Regions from separate parts of the Pseudoalteromonas sp. JSTW genome, predicted to be linked through region 3. Evidence: predicted binding sites of a transcription regulator. Region 3 holds the regulator's gene; each other region holds the start of a gene.

Region 1 (5,576 bases), 520 kb from region 3:
GCTAACTCACGATGTAATAGGCCTTCATCGCCTAAGTTCAGCTCAATCAGGCGCTTCAAATGACTGATACTGTCGATATCAATATGTTCGCAAATAAGTCCAGCATGCTGCTGTTCTACATGGCACAACTCGACTCGCATTTTAATCTCTACAGTTGAGTCGGGTAGGGTAAACGATAAAACGGCTTTACTGTGGATAGGAACTAAAAATGAATCGCTTTTGGTTATAAGCGCACCATGCAAGGATAAATCAAGCAGTTGACATTGATACTTATACTCATCAATACAAAGCGTTGCAGGGCAAGAAAATAATACCCGAGAAAACTGTCTACGCTCATTCATGGTGTGATCCCCAAGTCATTGTCGTTTCATAAACTTAATTCGCTAAAATCAGTATAGTTCAATATGCAAGGTGTGAGTGAAACGATTGCTGGTAAACGTTATCGGTCACAAAAAAGCCCCAAGAAGGGGCTTTTGAATAAGACGGTAAATTAACCAATCTTTTTATATTTAATACGCTTAGGTTGTGCGGCTTCTGCGCCTAAGGTTTTCTTCAACCACTCTTCGTATTCTGTGTAGTTACCATCGAAGAAGTTAATTTGGCCTTCGTCACGGTAATCAAGAATATGCGTAGCGATACGGTCAAGGAACCAACGGTCATGCGAGATACACATTACACAGCCTGGGAACTCTAGAATTGCGTTCTCAAGTGCACGAAGTGTTTCAACATCAAGATCGTTAGTCGGCTCATCCAGTAGTAATACGTTACCACCCGCTTTTAATAGCTTTGCAAGGTGTAAACGGTTTCGCTCACCGCCTGATAAGTCTTTAACGAATTTTTGTTGGTCGTTACCTTTGAAGTTAAAGCGACCAACATAGGCGCGGCTTTGGAATTCAAAGTTACCAATTTTTAATACGTCTTGACCGTTAGAGATCTCTTGGAAAACGGTGTTGCTTTCATCCATGTCGCCACGGAACTGATCAACGGTAGCAAGCTCAACTGTTTCACCCACAAGGATTTCACCACTGTCTGGCTTTTCTTCACCGCTTAACATTTTGAATAAGGTTGATTTACCCGCACCATTGGCACCGATAATACCTACGATTGCACCTTTTGGCATCGCAAAGTTTAAGTCGTCGATTAAAACACGATCGCCAAAGCTCTTCTTAAGACCTTTTACTTCAATAACTTGGTCGCCTAAGCGTGGACCCGGTGGAATGAATAGCTCATTCGTTTCGTTACGTTTTTGGTAATCGTTCTGTTGTAGCTCAGAGAACTGTGCCATACGCGCTTTAGACTTAGCTTGACGGCCTTTCGGATTTGAACGAACCCATTCAAGTTCTTGTGCAATTGACTTTTGACGTGCTTTTTCAGATTTTTGTTCTTGTTGTAAACGTAAATCTTTTTGCTCAAGCCATGATGAGTAGTTACCTTCCCACGGAATACCTTCACCACGGTCAAGTTCTAGAATCCACCCAGCAACGTTATCTAAGAAGTAACGGTCGTGGGTTACAGCGACCACAGTACCTTCGTAGTCGTGTAAGAAACGCTCTAACCATGCCACAGACTCTGCGTCTAAGTGGTTGGTTGGTTCGTCAAGAATCAGCATGTCTGGTTTTTCAAGCAGTAAACGACAGATTGCAACACGGCGACGCTCACCACCCGAAAGGTGTTCAATTTTAGCATCCCACGGTGGTAAACGAAGAGCATCTGCTGCGCGCTCTAATACGTTATCGATATTGTGACCGTCGTGTGCTTGGATAATTGCTTCAAGCTCGCCTTGCTCTTTTGCAAGTGCATCAAAGTCAGCATCTTCCATAGCATACTCGTTGTATACTTCATCAAGACGGTTTAGCGCATTTTTTACTTCGCTTACGGCTTCTTCAACGGTTTCGCGTACTGTTTTGTTTTCGTCTAAAACAGGCTCTTGCGGTAAGTAACCTATTTTTGTGCCAGGTTGTGGACGAGCTTCACCTTCAAAGTCTTGGTCAACACCTGCCATAATGCGAAGTAACGTCGATTTACCTGCGCCATTTAGACCAAGCACACCAATTTTTGCGCCCGGGAAAAAGTGTAAAGAGATATCTTTTAAGATAGTGCGCTTAGGCGGCACAACTTTAGAAACTCGACTCATCGAGAATATAAACTTATCTGGTAACACCATGAAAAGAGCCTTCAATTTATAAGAAAAATTAACAGCCACTATTGTATACCCAAACCACCTCAAAATACAGAATTCAGCGTTTATCAGGGGCTTAATATCATGGTACTGCTTTGCAAAAATAGCGCATGCATTTAAGGAGCATAAATGCAGAGTAAGCGCCTTATAAGCATTGCACAAAGGCTTAAAAGTCATTTTTACAGCGGTGTTGGCTTAAACACAATAACAAGCCACTTTTTGAGATGCTTACTCTTTTATCGTGATTAAACACAACCGTCATTCGCAGAGGCACTGCTTTTAGCAATTTAAGGGCCTGCGCATCAACGAAACTGGCTTCCTAAGAGGTTGCTTTAGCACAAATAAAAAAATCATTTGGACATCTAAACATCTAGAGGTTGAAATTTCTAACTATCCGTTCATAATTAGCAGTCTAATAAGTATGCTCGGAGCCCACTATGCCCATTACAGTCAAAGATGAATTGCCCGCAATTGTAAAATTACGTCAAGAGAACGTATTTGTAATGCCTAAAAGTCGTGCGAAAACGCAAGAAATTCGTCCAATGCGTTTGGCCATCTTAAACTTAATGCCGAATAAAGTGGAAACCGAAGTGCAGTTTATTCGGTTGTTGGCTAATTCACCGTTGCAAGTGAATGTTGAGCTGCTGCGTTTAGACACCCACCGAAGTAGCAGTACCTCAGAGCAACACCTCGATACGTTTTATCGTTACTTTTCTGAAGTAAAAGACAATAACTACGATGCCATGATCATCACAGGCGCGCCGCTTGCACATTTAGAGTATGACGACGTTGCTTACTGGGATGAGCTAAAAGTGATTTTAGACTGGGCTGAGCACCACGTTACGTCAACATTATTTTCATGTTGGGCGGCTCACGCAGGGCTTTATCATCACTATGGTTTAAAACGAGAGTTAATGCCTAATAAGCTCAGTGGCGTGTTTACGCACAAAAGTTATTTTGAGCATGCCGCGTTAACGCGCGGTTTTGATGATACCTTTTTAGTTCCGCACTCGCGCTATGGCCACATTGATATTGAAAAAATTAACAGCTGTGATGATTTAGTAGTATTAGCAGGGTCTGAGCGTGTTGGGGCGTATTTAATTAAGAATAAATCAGGCAGCCAAGTATATATAACGGGCCATCCTGAGTATGATGCGCATACATTAAAAGGGGAATATTTACGCGACTGCGAAAAGTCAGACGATGCGCCAAAACCAGAAAACTATTTCCCTGACGATAACCCAGATAACGAACCGTCGAAAACATGGCAAAGTCACGCCTTTTTATTGTTTTCGAATTGGTTAAACTACTACGTGTACCAAACAACACCGTATGATATTAACCTAGTTAGCCAAGACGTAAGGACTAACAACTATGCCGAGTAATGCAGTGAATAAACGCGAACAATTAACCGAGGCGCTCAAGCAGCGAATTTTGATCCTCGATGGCGCGATGGGCACCATGATCCAAGAACATAAATTAGAAGAACAAGACTATCGCGGTGAGCGTTTTAAAGACTGGCATGTCCTTATTAAAGGCAATAATGATTTATTAAGCCTTACTCAGCCAAAGATTATTGCTGATATTCACCGCGCATACCTTAATGCAGGTGCCGACATTATCGAAACCAATACGTTTAATGCCACCACTATTTCGATGGAAGATTACGACATGGCGAATTTAAGCCGTGAGATCAACCTAGAATCAGCCAAGCTTGCTCGCAGTGTCTGCGATGAATTTGAAGCAAAAGATCCAAGTAAACCTCGTTATGTGGCGGGGGTATTAGGGCCAACGTCAAAAACTTGTTCTATTTCGCCTGATGTCAATGACCCCGGTTATCGTAACATTAGCTTTGATAAGTTAGTGACAGCATACGTTGAATCAACCTTGGCACTGATGGAAGGGGGAGTTGATTTAATCTTAATCGAGACCATATTCGATACCTTAAATGCAAAAGCGGCCTCGTTCGCAGTAGAAGAAGCCTTTGAGCAAGCAGGGCGCACGTTGCCTGTCATGATCTCAGGCACCATTACTGATGCCTCAGGGCGAACTTTATCGGGGCAAACGACCGAAGCTTTTTATAATTCGATTCGTCATATTAAGCCGTTATCTATTGGTCTTAACTGCGCACTGGGTCCGGATTTATTACGCCAATATGTCGAAGAGTTATCACGCGTTTGTGAAACTTTTACCTCGGTTCACCCTAATGCAGGTTTACCCAATGAGTTTGGTGAGTACGATTTAGAAGCACCTGAAATGGCTGAAGAAATAATCGATTGGGGCAAGTCAGGCTTTATTAATATTGTTGGTGGTTGCTGTGGTACAACCCCTGCACACATTAAAGCCTTTGCCAAAGGCCTTGCAGGAGTTAAGCCTCGTCCATTGCCTGAGCTTGAAGTGCGTATGCGCTTATCGGGCCTTGAAGCGTGTAACTTAAACTAAGGTAGCCGAAATGACACAACAAATAGCAGTATTTACTAACGTCGGCGAACGTACCAATGTGACCGGTTCAGCCATGTTCAAGCGATTGATCATGGAAGAAGATTACGAAACCGCCCTTAATGTTGCCCGTGAACAAGTCGAAAATGGTGCACAGATCATTGATATCAACATGGATGAAGCCATGTTGGATTCAAAAGCCGCGATGGTGAAGTTTCTGAACTTGATTGCCTCTGAGCCAGATATTTCTAAAGTACCGATCATGATCGACTCATCAAAATGGGAAGTTATTGAAGCCGGCTTAAAATGTATTCAAGGCAAGGCGATTGTAAACTCAATTTCACTGAAAGAAGGTGAAGAGCCTTTTATTCGTCAGGCAAAGTTAATTAAACGTTTTGGTGCTGCTGCAGTCGTCATGGCGTTTGACACCGACGGACAAGCAGAAACCGCAGATCGTAAATTTGAAATTTGTGAGCGGAGTTACCGTATTCTAGTGGACGAGATTGGTTTTCCACCAGAAGACATTATCTTCGACCCGAATATATTTGCAGTAGCAACCGGGATTGAAGAGCACGACAACTATGCTGTTGAATTTATTGAAGGCACGCGCCGAATAAAGCAAAACCTACCGTACTGTAAAGTGTCGGGCGGGGTGTCAAACGTGTCGTTCTCGTTCCGTGGTAACAACCCCGTACGTGAAGCGATCCACTCAGTATTTTTATACCATGCCATTAAAGCGGGCATGGATATGGGGATTGTGAATGCAGGCCAGTTGGCTGTGTATGACGATATTCCGGCTGAGCTTAGAAAAGCCGTTGAAGACGTTATACTGAATACCGACCCCGGTGCGGGTGAGCGCCTTGTAGAGCTGGCTCCAAAATACTCAGGGATGGCGCAAGCTGAGCGAGTTGAAGATTTAGAGTGGCGTACATGGTCCGTTGAAAAGCGCCTAGAACAT
Region 2 (5,576 bases), 1.2 Mb from region 3:
CGGAGCCTGATTTCACTTATACAGGTAAGCGAGGAAAAATCACCTTACGTTTCGATTTATTAGAAAAGGGTGAAAAAGTCGGGTCAGGCGAAAAGCACATGGTGGTGTCAGGTATTCGTGAATACTGCCAAGCAACCGTGGATGATTTGATTGCGTTTTATAATCAACGCAAAGAAACACTTAAACCTGCATAACGGCAACGCTTGTAAGAAAAGGCGCTTTAGCGCCTTTTTTGTTTTCGGCCCTAAACCACCTACTTCAGTAGGTGGTTATCATCATTTAGGCTTTGCCTGAAAAAATACTCATGTTAATTCCTTACTTGATTTTTAGCGAAGTCATATAAGGAAAAAACATGAGTAGATACGAGAAAGCATCGCATGTGTATTGGCGATGTCAATATCATATAGTCTGGACGCCAAAGTATAGGTTCAGAATATTGAAGAACAAAGTAGGCAGAGATGTTTACAGGTGCATACAAGTTTATTGTGAGCAGTTAGGGTGCAAAGTAGTCGAGTTAAATGTGCAGGTTGACCATGTTCATTTGGTAGTAAAGATACCGCCGAAGTTATCAGTCTCGAAATTAATGGGTGCTTTAAAGGGAAAAATAGCGTTAAAGCTATTTAGCAAATATCCATACTTAAGGAAAAACAAGTTATGGGGAAACCATTTTTGGCAGAGAGGGTACTTCGTAGATACTGTAGGGATAAATGAAGAAATAATAAGGCGGTATGTCAGGCACCAAGAAAAGGAAGAGGTGCAAGAGCAGGCGCAGTTAACACTCCAGTAAACAACGCCCCCTTCTAGGGGGCTAATGCAAAGCCACCTTCTTTAGAAGGTGGATCTTTTACTTTTAGTGTTGCGCGTACAATAGACGTTTTACAGTAATTGTGCACCCTATCATGTCAGTAACCAGCTTTTCAGAGTTAAACCTTGCGCCTGAACTCCTTTCAGCATTGCAAGCAGAGAATTATCACACCCCAACGGCTATTCAAAGCCAAACTATCCCGCTTATTTTAGCCGGGGTTGATGTTATGGGAAGTGCACAAACAGGCACGGGTAAAACAGCTGCCTTTGTATTACCACTGCTTGATAACTTATTGCGTGAAGAGCCGCTGCCCGAGGCTGTAAAAGTTTTAATCCTGACACCAACGCGAGAGCTTGCACAGCAAGTATTTGCCAGTGTTGAGCGTTATGCAGCTAATACACCTATTAAAGCCGCGCTTGCTTATGGCGGCGCCAGTATTGGCCCACAAATTAAAGCCATTAAAGGTGCGCAAGTTGTGGTGGCTACACCAGGACGATTACTTGATCATGTGATTAAAGGGAGCATTAAATTATCTGCCATTAGTGCCCTTGTTTTTGATGAAGCAGATCGCATGCTTGATATGGGGTTCATTGATGAAATAAAGCGTATTCTTCGTCATGTTCCAAAACAGCGCCAAACCTTACTCTTTTCAGCCACATTTGATGACAGCATTTTTGAGCTAAGTAAACAGTTGTTGAATGATCCTAAGTTAGTTGAGGTTGATAAACGCAATTCGGCTGCTGTTGAAGTTGAGCAGATTGTGTATGCGGTTGATGAGGATCGTAAACGCGAACTCGTTTCACATATGATCGGCATGAAAAATTGGCAACAAGTACTTATATTCACCCGCACTAAACAAACGGCCGATAGTCTGGCAAAAGAAATGTGTAAGGATGGCTTAAAAACAGAGTCTATTCACGGCGATAAAAGCCAAGGGGCGCGAGACAAAGCGCTGCAAAATTTTAAAACGGGTGTCACTCGAGTACTTGTCGCTACAGATGTTGCGGCGCGTGGCCTTGATATCGCCTCATTAAAGTATGTGATTAACTACGAACTACCTTATGTTGCAGAGGACTATGTTCACCGTATAGGGCGGACAGGACGAGCAGGTGAAACTGGGTTGGCCATGTCATTGGTGAGTATTGATGAGCAATGGTTACTGGATGAAATTGATGTTTTATTAGATACACGCTTAACACCACAATGGCTGCCAGGGTACGAGCCTGATTTAACAAAAGAGCCAAAACAAGTCCGAAAAAACACGAATAAGGCACGACGCTCTCGTGACAAAAAACGTATATTAGGGCAAAAAAATCCTAGGCGCCGATAGATTAAGCTGTATCAGTGCTAATTTAAGGGAGCCTAAATTAGCACTAATCAACACGCTAATAGCATAAAGTCGTGTGTACATTAGCTTGGTGAACAAAAGCGTTTAATGAACTGTTATGCTTACCCGCATTTTCTTTGCTAGCGACCACGTTTTCTTGTTTTAAAATCGCTGTTAATTAAACGTATTGGTATAAACGCGCACATTATTTAAGCGATTTGTTTTTCGGCTAGGTTTAATTCCATGGTTGCTTTAAGTAAGCGGTAAAGATTAATTGACGCATCAATTTCTTCTTTACGGTTTGTTAAGCTCTCAATATTTAAACCAAGTGGCACCGCTAAATGTGCGCAGCTTTGTAATATGAGGTCAAGATTTTCACGGCAAATGCGTACTGACTCACTCAATGGATTTGCAGAATCAAGCATGCGCCATTTTGTTGCCTCCGGTACAGAGATACCCAGCCACTCCATAAAATCTAACGTTTTCTCACCACCACAGGGTGTAAACGTTAAAATTATACGCTTAGGTGCGATGCCTAACGCTTTGCAGCTACGTGCATAGCTAGTGATTAAATCAATGGTTGCTTGTGCGTTGTACACAGCTTGTGAAATAAAAAACTTACAACCTTGCTCTGTTTTTTCTAATAGGCGGTCATGCTCGTTACGTTTGCTTGCATGGCGTTCAGCAATGGTCACGCCGCCAAGAAACACATCATTGTCTTGCTTTGCAAGGGTGTTATAAGCATCCGGTAAACTTAGTTTGATATCACCATGCGAAGATGGGCTGCCTACCAAGACTAGATTTTTTAAATCAAACTCATTACGTGTTTCGTGTAGCCAATCGGTAAATTCAGCTTCACCGCGCTGAGCAACACTTTTGTAAGTAATAACATCTAAATGAGACAGGCTACGCAACAAATGGCTGTACTCACGTGGGTCTACGGTTTCTTTAAATGGAAACGGACGCGGCTTTTCTGTACGGCTGCTCTCATCTTGAATGTCGTAGATAATGACACCATCGTATTCAATTTCATGAAGGCGACCCAATAATTTTTGTGCAATGGTTTCAAGCATGGCTTTATCAGTGCCTGATTTAGGCGGTGTGGTACCAATCAGGTATACACCCTGATTGGTGTCTTCAATTTTCTCTTGTAGTGATAAAGCCATAATCCTCATTCCAGCTCGTGCCTGCGTCTATGGGAAATAATATAGCAGCCATTTAGACGTCTAGATAGATTTTTCTGTTGAAAGTTTTTCAATGAGCATGAATTTAATTCAAGTTGGTGGTGAGGTGTTATCTTAAATTGACACACCTGTTTACATTAATTGTGCCCTTGACCCTCATATTTTCCAGTACTTTCATGCATAATCAAACACAACTGATTATGAGAAAAATAACTAACAAGTAAAATTAAAGGATCATTATGACATTTAGATTATTAGCGACCAGTGTTGCTGTAACGCTTGCTCTTAGCGGGTGTGCGACGAATTCACAATCAAATATGGTTAAAGAAGTCGAAATAGAACAGGTTGTCAGCCAAGAAGATAACCGTGTATTTAGCCAAGATTACGTTTTAGAAGAACTAGAAAATGGTCTTCGTGTCATGGTGGTAAAAACGGATTACCCCGATGTTGTTTCATTACAAATTCCCGTGTCGGTAGGTTCTCGTAACGAAGTAGAAGAAGGCAAAACGGGCTTTGCTCACTTTTTTGAGCACATGATGTTTAAAGGCTCAGAAAAATTCCCACAAGACGTGTATTCAGATATTTTAAAAAACTCGGGTGTTGATAACCGCGCGTATACTACTAATGATTACACCAACTATCATTTAAACTTCTCAAAAGAGCACCTTGATAAAGTGCTTGAAATTGAAGCTGATATCTTTCAAAACCTCACGTACAGCGAAGAACAGTTCCGTACAGAAGCCTTAACAGTGAAAGGTGAGTACTTAAAAAATAATGCCAGTCCAATTCGTAAATTGCTTTCAGCAGTGCGTAACGAAGCATTTGAGAAACATACTTATAAACACACCACGATGGGCTTTTTTGAAGACATTGAAGCCATGCCAGATCAAATGGCTTACGGGAAAGAGTTTTTCGCAAAATTTTATAAACCAGAATATGTATCGTTGGTCATTGTTGGTGATGTCGACCCTCAAGAAACCATGGCAATGGTGAAAAAACATTGGGGTAACTGGAAAAAAGGTGATTACCAAGCAGATATTCCAGTAGAGCCAAAGCAACAAGCGCCAAAATATATACATGAGCAGAATGACGGTTTACCAGGCCATTGGTTGCTTGTATCGTATAAAGGCACTGCGTGGGATCCAACGCAAAAAGATCGCGCCGCACTTGATTTAATCTCACAGCTTTATTTCTCAAATAACTCAGCGCTTTATCAAGAATTGGTGGTTGATAAGCAAATCGCAAGTCAAATGTTCACTTATAATCCTGATACAAAAGATCCGGGGTTATTGCATGTCTTTGTAAAAGTAGAAAACGAAGCTGATCTTGCAAAAGCACGTGATGCCATTAATCGCACGTACGTACAAGCACGCACTGAGCTTGTTGATACCCAAAAACTGGCAGACTTAAAATCAAATTTAAAATACAGCTTTATCAATGGGCTTGATTCATCGCAATCAATCGCCTCGACACTTGCAAGCTACATGCATTTTGAGCGTGACCCAGAGGTAATCAATCAGCTCTATGCGACTGCTGATAGCATCACCCCAGAAGACATTAAAGCAATAGCGAATAAGTACTTTGTTGATTCAAGCCGTACTACAGTGACGATGTCGGCTTTAGATAACGTGGCAGGATTTGAGCAAGAAGTTGACCTAAACGCAGCCGTTGCAAGTACAGAACAAGCGCCAACAGAGCGTCATTTTAAAGTGCTCGATAAAACCAACAGTTCACCATTGGTTGATGTTAACTGGTTATTTAATACCGGTGCCGCGGCCGATCCAGCAGGTAAAAAAGGCGTCGCCGCATTAACGGCAGCCATGCTTGCGAAAGGTGGCTCAGAAACGATGAGCTATAAAGACATTCAAAAAGCGTTATACCCACTCGCGGGTAGCTTTGGGTATCAAATCGATAAAGAGATGATTTCGTTGCGCGGTCGTGTACACAAAGACAATGCGGCACAGTGGTATGCGCTTGTGAGTGAACAATTACTCAACCCAGGTTTTAGAGAAGATGACTTCAAGCGCCTGAAAAAAGAGCTTATCGATAGCATTAAAGCGGGGCTTAAAGCATCAAACGATGAAGAGCTCGGTAAAGAAGTGCTTTATCATCAACTGTATAAAGGCCACCCATACGAAAGCTATAACTATGGTGACTTATCTGATCTGGAAGCATTGACGCTTGATGATGTAAAAGCGTTTTACGACAAGCAATTCACACAATCAAAACTAACTGTAGGTTTAATTGGTGCGATTCCAAG
Region 3 (5,576 bases):
GCAAATAGGTATCACCTTCTTTCACAAAATGATGCAAACTGTGCTGAATTAGCTGACTCAGCTCCCCCACTTCACCTGTGCTTAGCGTATCAACACGCAGTAAATCGATATTATCTAAGGTCGTAATAAAACGCTTCGCCTTGCTATACCCTTCTTTTACAACCTCAGTTGGACTGGCATCACAATCAAAGCTACTTCTTACAACAAGTTTAATGTCGCTGTCTTTAAGCGGTGATAAGGTTTTTGCATGTAAAACAGGGTTACCTAAGCGAGCCAATAAATTAGCTTGCTCTCGGCACACTTTTGCGTATTTAACGGCGTTTTTCACCTTACGAGGGTCTGTACTGAATACACCTTGGGTATCAGTCCAAATAGACACTTGCTTGGCAAAGGTATAGCTTGCTAACAAGGTCGCACTGTAGTCACTGCCATTACGACCCAGTGTTACCGTCTTACCCTGACAATCTGCAGCGATAAAGCCTGTCACCACATTGATCTTTGCTTTACTGATCGCATCGGTGCATTGCTGTTGATTCTTTTGATGCAATAGTTGGCCATCATTTAATGTAAATAACTGCCGTGCATCCACATCCTGTGCTGCCACACCCAGCTGATTTAGATAGCCCGCTAATAAACGCGCAGACCATACTTCTCCATGTGCTAGCAACACGGCTTCTTGTAGTTGCTGTTTTGCAATAAGTGTATTTAATAGCGCCAGCTCATCTTTTAATTGTGCCAATGCCTGCTGCTTGTTTTTTGCTACTAACAGCTGCTCTATTAAGGCGCGCTGATTATTATCAATCAGCAATAAAATATCACTAACCGCTTGGCTATCTTGCTGTTGATAACTTTGCCAAAGTTTTACCAAGGTGTCGGTTGTTTTGCCCGATGCAGACACCACCACACAATCACCTTGCTGCGTATTTGCTAAAACAATATTTGCCACAGCATGATAACGCTCCGCAGAGCTTAAGCTTGAGCCACCAAATTTATGAACAATATTTACCATTTTTCTACCACAATGCCGTATGTGCTGGCGTTAACTTAAAAGTGCTGCTTTGTTGCGTATTGGCTTGCGTGTGCGTTTGCGTCGCGTTGCTCTGAGTGGCTTGCTGCCCCTGACCTGGTTTAACTAAATTGAAAACACGGTCTAAATCGGCAATTAAATCTTTTACATCCTCAATGCCAACAGAGATACGAATTAACGTATCACCCACCCCTGCTTCTAAGCGTGCTTTTGCCTCCATTCCAGCATGAGTCATGGTCGCAGGGTGGCAAATTAAACTCTCAACGCCCCCCAATGATTCGGCTAAGCTAAACTCTTTAAGGCCTGTTAGAAAAGCCGCAGCGTCATTAATGTCGCCTTTAATATCAAAACTCACCATGCCACCAAAACCGCGTTGCTGTGCTTTAGCGAGCGCATGCTGAGGATGAGAAGCGAGACCGGGATAATATACTTGGCTCACAAACGGTGAATCTTCTAAATATTCTGCAATTGCAAACGCATTCTCTTGGTGCTGTTTTAAACGCACATTTAAAGTGCGTAAACCACGCAGAGTAAGATAACTATCAAACGGTGCACCCGTAATACCAATATTATTTGCCCACCAAGCCAGTTCATCACCCAACTCTTGCGTTGCTGCAATAACAGCACCGCCAACCACATCAGAGTGACCGTTAATGTATTTAGTCGTTGAATGCACGACTATATCAACACCAAACTCAATCGGGTTTTGCAAGGCCGGCGATAAAAACGTGTTATCAGCCGCAACAAGTGCACCGGATTGTTTAGCAATGGCGGTAATCGCTTTAATATCTGTTAGGCGTAAAATGGGGTTACTGGGTGTTTCAATCCAGATCAGTTTAGGTTTTATCGCTAAGATTTCTTGGTGATTTTCAGCTTTTGTTAAATCAAGCACTTTTAGTTTCAGTAAACCGCGCTTCTCTAATGAGGTAAATAAACGATAGCTACCGCCGTAACAGTCATGTGGAATAACCAAGGTATCGTCGCTATTCAAAAGCTGTGTCGTTAAGTGAACAGCCGCCATGCCTGTCGCAGTAATAATGCCTTTAGCTCCGCCCTCTAGTTCAGCGAGTGTTTCGGCTAAAATATCACGGTTAGGGTTACCACTGCGGCCATAGTCATATTGGCGCTTAGTATCAAAATCAGCGAACGAATAGGTGGTTGATAAGTAAATTGGTGGAACGACTGCACCGTGGTGTTTATCGGCTTCAATGCCATGACGAACAGCAATCGTCGCTTTATTTTTTTCACTCATTTCATCACCTACTTAGAATTGGATGTTTAGACGTCTAAAAGGTTAGATGATCAAATATGAGAAGTCAAAGCATTTATCGCCATTACATAGAAGTTTATACATTTACACGACTAGATGGCTAAATAACTAGTATTTGACTATCTTTTTTAAAGCGATAGAATTTCCGCATCTTGCGCTGTGGATAAGGCGTAAACAACTGACAACCGAGGCAACGAAACAACTTATGGCTAAATGGAACGGTGAATACATTCACCCATATGCAGAACACGGTAAAAAATCAGAGCAAGTAAAAAAAATTACCGTATCAATTCCGCTGAACGTATTAAAAGTATTAACTGATGAGCGCACGCGTCGTCAGATTAATAATCTTCGTCATGCTACTAACAGTGAGCTACTGTGCGAAGCCTTTTTACACGCTTTTACAGGTCAACCATTACCGAATGATGACGACCTTCGTAAAGATAACCCTGAAAAAGTACCTGAAGAAGTAAAAAGAATTATGCAAGAAATGGGGTTAGATATCCCCGTACTTGATTCAGAGTAAATATTTCGGCCATCGGATCGTAGCCGATTTCTCAGACATAAAAAAACTCAGCCTTGGCTGAGTTTTTTATTTGCAGTTAGTTATACCTACCCGCTTAATCAAACGAATAGGTACCTAATTATTTAACGCATGTAGTTTTCTGGCATGTCAATTTGCGCCACACCAGACTCAACAGCTGCTTCTGCAACAGCACGTGCAATACGTGGTAATAAGCGTGGGTCCATTGGTTTTGGAATAATGTACTCAGCACCAAACTCAAGTGAATCAACACCCGACGCCTTAAGCACTTCGTTAGGCACAGGCTCTTTCGCAATACTACGAATAGCATGCACCGCTGCGATTTTCATTTCATCATTGATTGATGTCGCACGCACATCAAGCGCACCGCGGAAAATGAATGGGAAACACAATACATTATTAACCTGATTAGGGTAATCAGAACGCCCTGTTGCCATAATTAAATCATTACGTGCACCGTGTGCAACAGCTGGCGCGATTTCTGGATCAGGGTTTGAACATGCAAAAACCACAGGCTTATCTGCCATCAGTTTTAAATCTTCAGCGGTTAATAAGTTAGGGCCAGATACACCAACAAATACATCAGCATCGGCTATCACATCTTGCAAAGTGCGCTTATCGGTATTGTTCGCAAATAGCAATTTATACTCGTTTAAGTCATCACGACGTGTATGGATCACGCCTTTGCGGTCAAGCATATAAATGTGCTCACGCAATGCACCACATTTAATAAGTAGTTCCATACATGCAACCGCTGCTGCACCGGCACCTAAACACACGATAATCGCGTCTTCGATATCTTTACCCTGTACTTCAAGCGCATTTAGCATGCCTGCTGCTGTTACGATTGCAGTACCATGTTGGTCATCGTGGAAAACAGGGATGCTACAACGCTCAATAAGCGCTTTTTCAATTTCGAAACACTCTGGCGCTTTAATATCTTCTAGGTTGATACCACCAAACGTATCGGCAATATTTGCAACAGTATTAATGAAGTCTTCTGTCGTGCGGTGTTTTACTTCGATATCTATCGAGTCTAAACCTGCAAAGCGTTTAAATAAAAGTGCTTTACCTTCCATCACAGGTTTTGATGCAAGCGGACCTAAATTGCCTAAGCCTAAAATTGCGGTACCGTTTGAAATAACCGCAACCATATTACCTTTGCCGGTGTATTTATAGGCATTTGCTGGATCGGCTGCTATCTCACGGACGGGCTCTGCGACACCTGGACTATATGCTAGAGCGAGATCATTAACCGTTTCTGCTGGTTTAGTTAGTTCTACACTAATTTTACCTGGAACGGGGTGAGCGTGGTAATGTAATGCTTGTTCACGAAAATCTGACATAACGCGATAGTATCCTGCAATAAGTTAAAAAGTGAGAGGGCTTGCATCTGTACGATACCTGTAATATATAAAAATTCCAAGTATTATCAGGTCTATCCTGTTATATGCTATATCGCTTAATTTTAAAGGATTTCCCAACAATTTCTGCACATAGTTTTAATTCACAACAGATAAAAATTCATCTATTTGTGGCCATTTAAGCACCTGTTTTTGTATTTTATAGGCACGAACACAGCAAATAACCGAAACTTAGCAAAATGAGCAACTTTAACGAACTTAACAGCATTTATAGGTGAAGTTCATATAAATTGTTACTTTTTACAACTTTTGGAATCATTTATATCATTCAAAATATAGCGAAGGGATCACTATTTGTCTGCATTATTAGCGATATATTGGGCATAACAAGCAGAAATAGTTATGCACATAAAGCGTGTAGGCATGGGATATAAAAAAGAATGGTTCTGAATTTCAGGCATAAAAAAAGCACCCAAAGGGTGCTTCTTTCAACTAAACAGCAGATATTACTTCTTGCTGCTAAGTGCACCGAAGCGCTTGTTGAAACGATCAACACGGCCGCCAGTGTCTAAAATCTTTTGCTTACCAGTGTAAAACGGGTGACACTCAGAACATACGTCTAAGTGGATGTCTTTACATAAAGTAGAGCTAGTTTCGAATTTGTTACCACATGAACAAGTTGCAGTGATAGCTTCGTACTTAGGGTGAATACCTTCTTTCATAGGAACCTCTAGTTAAGGCCGCATCGCTCTCCAAACCCGAAGTCTGGCACCATACGTCGTTAATACAATTAATAGGTCGCGTATTTTATAGCTCAAGCAGCCTCTCGACAAGCTTTAAATTCATCTTTAGCTAAAAAAATAAACAAGTCATCAAACGTTCAGTATTTGTTGGTAGGTTTTTAGCACTAATTTTAGTACATTAGCAGCACACGCTATTTTTTCTATTCTTAATTCAGTTGAGTTGTTATGCACTTTGTAGAAGTTGCCATAAAAGTCCCTTTACAGCGTACCTTCGATTATAAAGTTGAGCAGCTGCTACATAGCCCTGAGCTGCGAGTAGGCATGCGTGTGCGTGTGCCTTTTGGCTCTCAAAAAAAGATAGCTGTCGTACTGGCAGTCAAAACCAGTACCGATGTACCCGAAGATAAAATTAAAGCCATTATTGATGTTATAGACGATGCCCCTATTTTATCTGAGCAACACTTAGCACTGCTAAAATTTACTGCTCGCTATTACTGCTACCCACTTGGTGAAACAATTCATACAGCGCTTCCAGCGGCACTGCGCCAAGGTGAATGCCCAGACAAAACCAGTATAAATATGGTTGAACTGACCGACAAAGGTGCAAAATTACCTTCACTCAAAGCAA
Region 4 (5,576 bases), 1.1 Mb from region 3:
TTTTACAACACTTACACTGTCAAACTGAGTCATACTCACTCCTGTTATGTTTTATAATCTTCTTTATTTCAGCCTGCCCGAATTTTAAGTAAGCAGCAACTGAAGATTATTCAATTAACCTCTATATGTGAGCTGATTTTTTTATTATCTTTTATACACTGAGCAATTAAAAAAACAAATAGAGTGCCTATGTGTTCACCAAAACACTAAAAACGCCCCTACGGTATAAAGTACCCAAGTAGCAGTGATAATTATTGCTGATCTGTCGGGTACGTATCGAATCTTTTGACTGGCAGCAAAAATCCATAAAAAAGCCCGCGCAGTGCTAAGACCGCGCGGGCTTTTAAATTTTAGCGACTAAAGCTTAGAACAAAGCGTTTGCTTTGTTTACGATGTTTTCAACCGTGAAACCAAAGTGCTTGAATAACTCACCAGCAGGTGCTGACTCACCAAATGTCGTCATACCTACTACTGCGCCATTTAGGCCTACGTATTTGTACCAGTAGTCTGCAATGCCCGCTTCGATAGCTACGCGGCGTGTTACGCTTGCTGGTAATACGCTTTCTTTGTAGGCTGCGTCTTGCTCATCAAACAAGTCAGTTGAAGGCATAGAAACCACACGTACTTTTTTGCCTTGTGAACGAAGCTCTGCAGCGGCGTCTTGTGCAAGCTGTACTTCTGAGCCCGTTGCAATAAGGATAAGCTCAGGCTCACCATCGCAACTCAGTACGTAACCACCTTTTTTCACATCGCTTAACTGTTGTGCAGTACGCGTTTGTTGCTCAAGACCTTGACGTGTGAAGATCAATGACGTTGGGCCATCTTTACGCTCAATCGCTTGTTGCCATGCAATTGCAGACTCAACTTGGTCACACGGACGCCAGTTAACAAGATTAGGCGTTAAACGCATGCTTGCAATTTGCTCTACTGGTTGGTGCGTAGGGCCATCTTCACCCAGACCAATTGAATCGTGCGTGTATACAAAAATGCTTGGTTGCTTCATTAATGCAGCCATGCGTACCGCATTACGCGCGTATTCCATAAACATTAAGAATGTTGCGCCGTAAGGAATAAAGCCTTTGTGCAGTGCAATACCATTCATAATTGCCGACATACCAAACTCACGGACACCGTAGTAGATGTAGTTACCGCTTGCGTCGTCTGCTGTTACGCCTTTTGAACCATCCCAAATTGTTAAATTTGAACCAGCAAGGTCAGCTGAGCCGCCCATAAACTCTGGTAATAATGGACCAAATGCATTCAGTGCATTTTGTGAAGCTTTACGTGTTGCAGGGTTTGCAGGGTTTGCTTGCAGCTCTTCGATGTACGCTTGTGACTTTTCAGCCCAATCTGCTGGCAATTCGCCATTTGTACGACGCTTAAATTCTGCTGCTAGCTCTGGGTGTGCATTTGCGTATGCCGCAAACTTTTCGTCCCAGTTTGATTCAAGCTGTTGGCCCTTTTCTTTTGCGTCCCATTCGCTGTAGATATCAGCTGGGATTTCAAATGCTTCGCCTGTCCAGCCTAAGAACTCACGTGCCGCTTTGATCTCATCATGACCAAGTGGAGCACCATGACAGTCATGACTACCCGACTTATTAGGTGAACCGTAACCAATCACTGTTTTACAACAAATTAATGATGGCTTGTCGGTAATACTACGTGCTTCTTCGATGGCTGCGCGGATGGCCTCTGGGTTATGGCCATCAACATCACTCACCACGTGCCAGCCATATGCTTTAAAACGTGCAGGTGTGTCGTCGCTGAACCAACCTTCTACTTCACCGTCGATAGAGATGCCGTTGTCATCCCAAAACGCAACAAGTTTACCCAGGCCTAATGTGCCCGCTAATGAACAGGCTTCGTGAGAGATACCCTCCATTAAACAGCCATCACCCATAAACGCGTAGGTAAAGTGATCAACGATGTCGTGGCCTTCACGGTTAAATTGAGCAGCAAGCGCTTTTTCAGCAATTGCCATACCTACCGCATTTGTGATCCCTTGGCCTAATGGGCCCGTAGTGGTCTCAATACCTGGTGCATAGCCATACTCTGGATGCCCTGGTGTTTTTGAATGCATTTGACGGAAGTTTTTAATTTCTTCAAGTGGTAAGTCGTAACCACTTAAATGTAGTAGAGAATAAATCAGCATCGAACCGTGGCCATTTGAAAGAATAAAGCGATCACGGTCTGCCCACTCTGGGTTCGTCGGGTTGTGCTTTAGATAATCGCGCCATAGTACTTCTGCGATATCTGCCATGCCCATAGGGGCTCCAGGGTGGCCAGAGTTGGCCTGTTGTACTGCGTCCATTGATAAGACGCGAATAGCATTTGCAAGTTCTTTGCGAGATGGCATGAATTCTCCTACCTTTAATGTATTTGCGCTGGTTGTTTGTTAAGCCCCATTCTTACTTATTGTATGGGTGCAGTGCAATTAAAAATCCGTATTAAATGGGTCTATTACCACTGTTTATTAAGAACGAAATGTTATTAGTAATTTAAAATAGACGTCTAGGCGTAAAATAACTATGCAAACATAATTGTTTTAGATAAAATACGCCCCTTAATTTTTTAGCGCTATTACCGACGTTAGTGAAGCGCAATATTTGTGAGCAGAAATACAATGGCAAAACATTTATTTACTTCTGAATCTGTATCTGAAGGTCATCCGGATAAAATCGCGGACCAAATCTCTGACGCGGTTCTAGATGCTATCTTAGAGCAAGATTCTCATGCCCGTGTTGCATGTGAGACTTACGTTAAAACTGGTATGGTTATGGTGGGTGGTGAAATCACTACTAGCGCGTGGGTTGATATCGAAGAAATTACACGTAAAACTGTACGTGAAATCGGTTACACGCATTCAGACATGGGTTTTGATGCTGACTCGTGCGCAATCCTAAACACTATCGGTAAACAATCTCCAGACATCAACCAAGGTGTTGACCGTGCACGTCCAGAAGACCAAGGCGCGGGTGACCAAGGTTTAATGTTTGGTTATGCATGTAACGAAACAGACGTTTTAATGCCTGCACCAATCACGTATTCACACCGTTTAGTTCAGCGTCAAGCGCAAGTTCGTAAAAGCGGTGAGCTTAACTGGTTACGCCCAGATGCAAAATCACAAGTAACATTTGCATATGAAAATGGTAAGCCGGTAGGTATTGATGCTGTTGTTCTTTCAACGCAACACTGTGATTCAATCTCACAAAACGACCTAGTAGAAGCGGTAATGGAAACCATCATTAAGCCGGTTCTTCCAGCAGAGCTTATCTCTAGCGCAACGAAATTCTTCATCAACCCAACTGGCCGTTTCGTTATCGGTGGTCCAATGGGTGACTGTGGTCTGACTGGCCGTAAAATCATCGTTGATACATACGGTGGTATGGCGCGTCACGGTGGTGGTGCTTTCTCAGGTAAAGATCCATCAAAAGTTGACCGTAGCGCTGCATACGCGGCACGTTACGTTGCTAAAAACATGGTTGCTGCGGGTCTTGCTGACAAGTGTGAACTTCAAGTTTCTTACGCTATCGGTGTTGCAGAGCCAACATCTATCAGCATCGAGACATTTGGTACAGGTAAATTAGAAGAAGCACGTCTAATCGAATTAGTGCGTGAACACTTCGACCTACGTCCTTACGGCTTAATCCAAATGCTTGATCTTGAGCGTCCTATCTATCAACCGACTGCCGCTTATGGTCACTTCGGTCGTGAAGAGTTCCCTTGGGAGCGTACAGACAAAGCAGACGCACTTCGCGCAGCTGCTGGCCTGTAATAGGGTATACAGACTGAAAAAGCGCCATTTTGGCGCTTTTTTTGTGTTTAATTTTTTACTCTAAATTTTTATACCATTGCGCTTATACCATTACGCTTAATTAAGTGGTCTATTTTGAGGCAATAAAACCGCGTTGATAACAAGGCAAAAATTTAGTTATTTAGTTGTTCTCAGCAATTGCTCCTGCATTGCTCTACCTCCTGCATCCATGCTGTCGTAAATCAGATATTTTTAACGCAGATAGCGACTGGTTTAATCGCTCAAAATGATTAAGTATTATTGCGATTGGTATTAATTACAGTAACGTCATTATCTTTTCATACATCGCCACCAGCCAAACCAGTGCTAAAATAACCAATGACAAGGTCACCGCTGCCGAGGCCATATCCTTTGCGCGCCCAGACAGTACATGATATTCAATCCCCACTCTGTCAGTCAGCGCTTCGATGGCCGAATTGAGTAGTTCAACAATCAACAGTAATAAATACGGAATAAACAACACGAGCCAATGAGTCAGTGACTGCGCCAGAAAAACCGATAACGGTAATAAACACACCCCTAAATAAATTTCTGAGCGAAAAGCTGACTCTTCTTTAAATGCGGCCTTAAAACCTTTAATTGAGCACCTTGTGGCTTTTAAAATACGTCCAATACCAATGCCGTTGGGTTTATTGACCAAGGGGATTTTGGGTTCTTTCATGCTGTTCCTAGTACGAATAAACTTCGCAGATAATATTCATAAATACCTAAAATGTCATCTTCGCTTTACTAAGATAAGCACTTTCCTGGCACACTTGGGGGATTTGTCCGTGAAAACGCATTCTTTTTTAGCTGTTCACGCAATGCTTGTAATGACTTAAACACACTTTTTAAAGATACTTTATTACTTAACCAATGCGGAATAGCACCGCTTGGGTCTGCATACGCTTGGTGGGTAATCAGTAAGTTATTTTGCTGTTGCTCTAAGCGCCAATAAGCGGTGAGCTCTTTAATACGCACCACCCCTTTTACCAAAGGTTTAACGTGGGGCTGGCTGGTAATTTTAAGCTCGGTTTTATTATCGCTTAAGGTGTGATAGCAAGAGTAGCTCACTAAATCACGATCAGAAACCGGCCAAGGCGAGTTAAAGCGCGTATAAACAAGCGTCTCTGCGGGGCTAAGCCGCTCTATTAGGGTTACACTTTGAACATTTTCGAGCCAATTTGGCGCGTTGTCGGTGTCGCTAAGTAAGGCCATAAAGTCATCTGCCTTGGTATCTTCAACAACCACAGATGCATTAATTTCGATAATGCCACTGTCATGTTTTTGATACGTGACCTTTATACCTTCTTGCTGCTTGTATGTATGCCATTCTATTGGGGTCGCGACAGTTGAACAACTAAACCACGCTAACCCAATGAATAGCCAACGATTCACAGATTTATAACCAGTAGGGATCAGTATTGAATGAGGCATGACGACTTTGTTCCATGGCGCTCACTAAAAATTCTGACTTTTGCTCGAGCCACGTTTGAATCTTTGCTAATTCCTGATCGTCTTGTCCTGCACACAACTGCTTTAAATACTCAAGAGTACTGAGCTCGTAAATACCATGCGAAATATCTAACCAAGGAATACGAAACTCGCTTCTGTCGTCTTTATTGAATAATGCCCCCAAACAGTTACCACTTAAAAGAGAGTTTTCTAGACGAGTACGCAACGATAAATAGTCTTTATCACTCAGTGCTTGTTGTTCAGGAATAAGCTCATGCATATCGTGCCAATCTTTTGCAAATAAGCGCTTGGCTATATCTGCTACTGG

The links. Region 3 encodes MetJ, which represses methionine synthesis genes. Its sites were predicted from a motif close to TAGACGTCTAGACGTCTA; they were not measured.
Positions count from the first base shown of each region.
Region 1: the regulator MetJ is predicted to act here: its motif matches at 2,535-2,552, upstream of metA (homoserine O-succinyltransferase).
Region 2: the regulator MetJ is predicted to act here: its motif matches at 3,344-3,361, upstream of GZH31_RS03690 (methylenetetrahydrofolate reductase).
Region 4: the regulator MetJ is predicted to act here: its motif matches at 2,505-2,522, upstream of metK (methionine adenosyltransferase).

Region 1 is NZ_CP058972.1:2,666,173-2,671,748, reverse strand. It holds gene GZH31_RS12085 (PilZ domain-containing protein) at 1-341, opposite strand, end outside; gene ettA (energy-dependent translational throttle protein EttA) at 491-2,164, opposite strand; gene metA (homoserine O-succinyltransferase) at 2,617-3,564, shown strand; gene GZH31_RS12070 (homocysteine S-methyltransferase family protein) at 3,554-4,621, shown strand; gene metH (methionine synthase) at 4,632-5,576, shown strand, end outside.
Region 2 is NZ_CP058972.1:786,292-791,867, forward strand. It holds gene GZH31_RS03675 (DUF3581 domain-containing protein) at 1-194, shown strand, start outside; gene tnpA (IS200/IS605 family transposase) at 353-787, shown strand; gene GZH31_RS03685 (DEAD/DEAH box helicase) at 900-2,135, shown strand; gene GZH31_RS03690 (methylenetetrahydrofolate reductase) at 2,342-3,298, opposite strand; gene GZH31_RS03695 (pitrilysin family protein) at 3,556-5,576, shown strand, end outside.
Region 3 is NZ_CP058972.1:3,189,985-3,195,560, forward strand. It holds gene metL (bifunctional aspartate kinase/homoserine dehydrogenase II) at 1-1,009, opposite strand, end outside; gene metB (cystathionine gamma-synthase) at 1,014-2,279, opposite strand; gene metJ (met regulon transcriptional regulator MetJ) at 2,503-2,823, shown strand; gene GZH31_RS14400 (malic enzyme-like NAD(P)-binding protein) at 2,946-4,187, opposite strand; gene rpmE (50S ribosomal protein L31) at 4,712-4,927, opposite strand; gene priA (primosomal protein N') at 5,174-5,576, shown strand, end outside.
Region 4 is NZ_CP058972.1:676,125-681,700, reverse strand. It holds gene GZH31_RS03250 (pyrimidine/purine nucleoside phosphorylase) at 1-33, opposite strand, end outside; gene tkt (transketolase) at 365-2,356, opposite strand; gene metK (methionine adenosyltransferase) at 2,624-3,775, shown strand; gene GZH31_RS03235 (diacylglycerol kinase) at 4,071-4,475, opposite strand; gene GZH31_RS03230 (START domain-containing protein) at 4,544-5,230, opposite strand; gene GZH31_RS03225 (CYTH and CHAD domain-containing protein) at 5,196-5,576, opposite strand, start outside.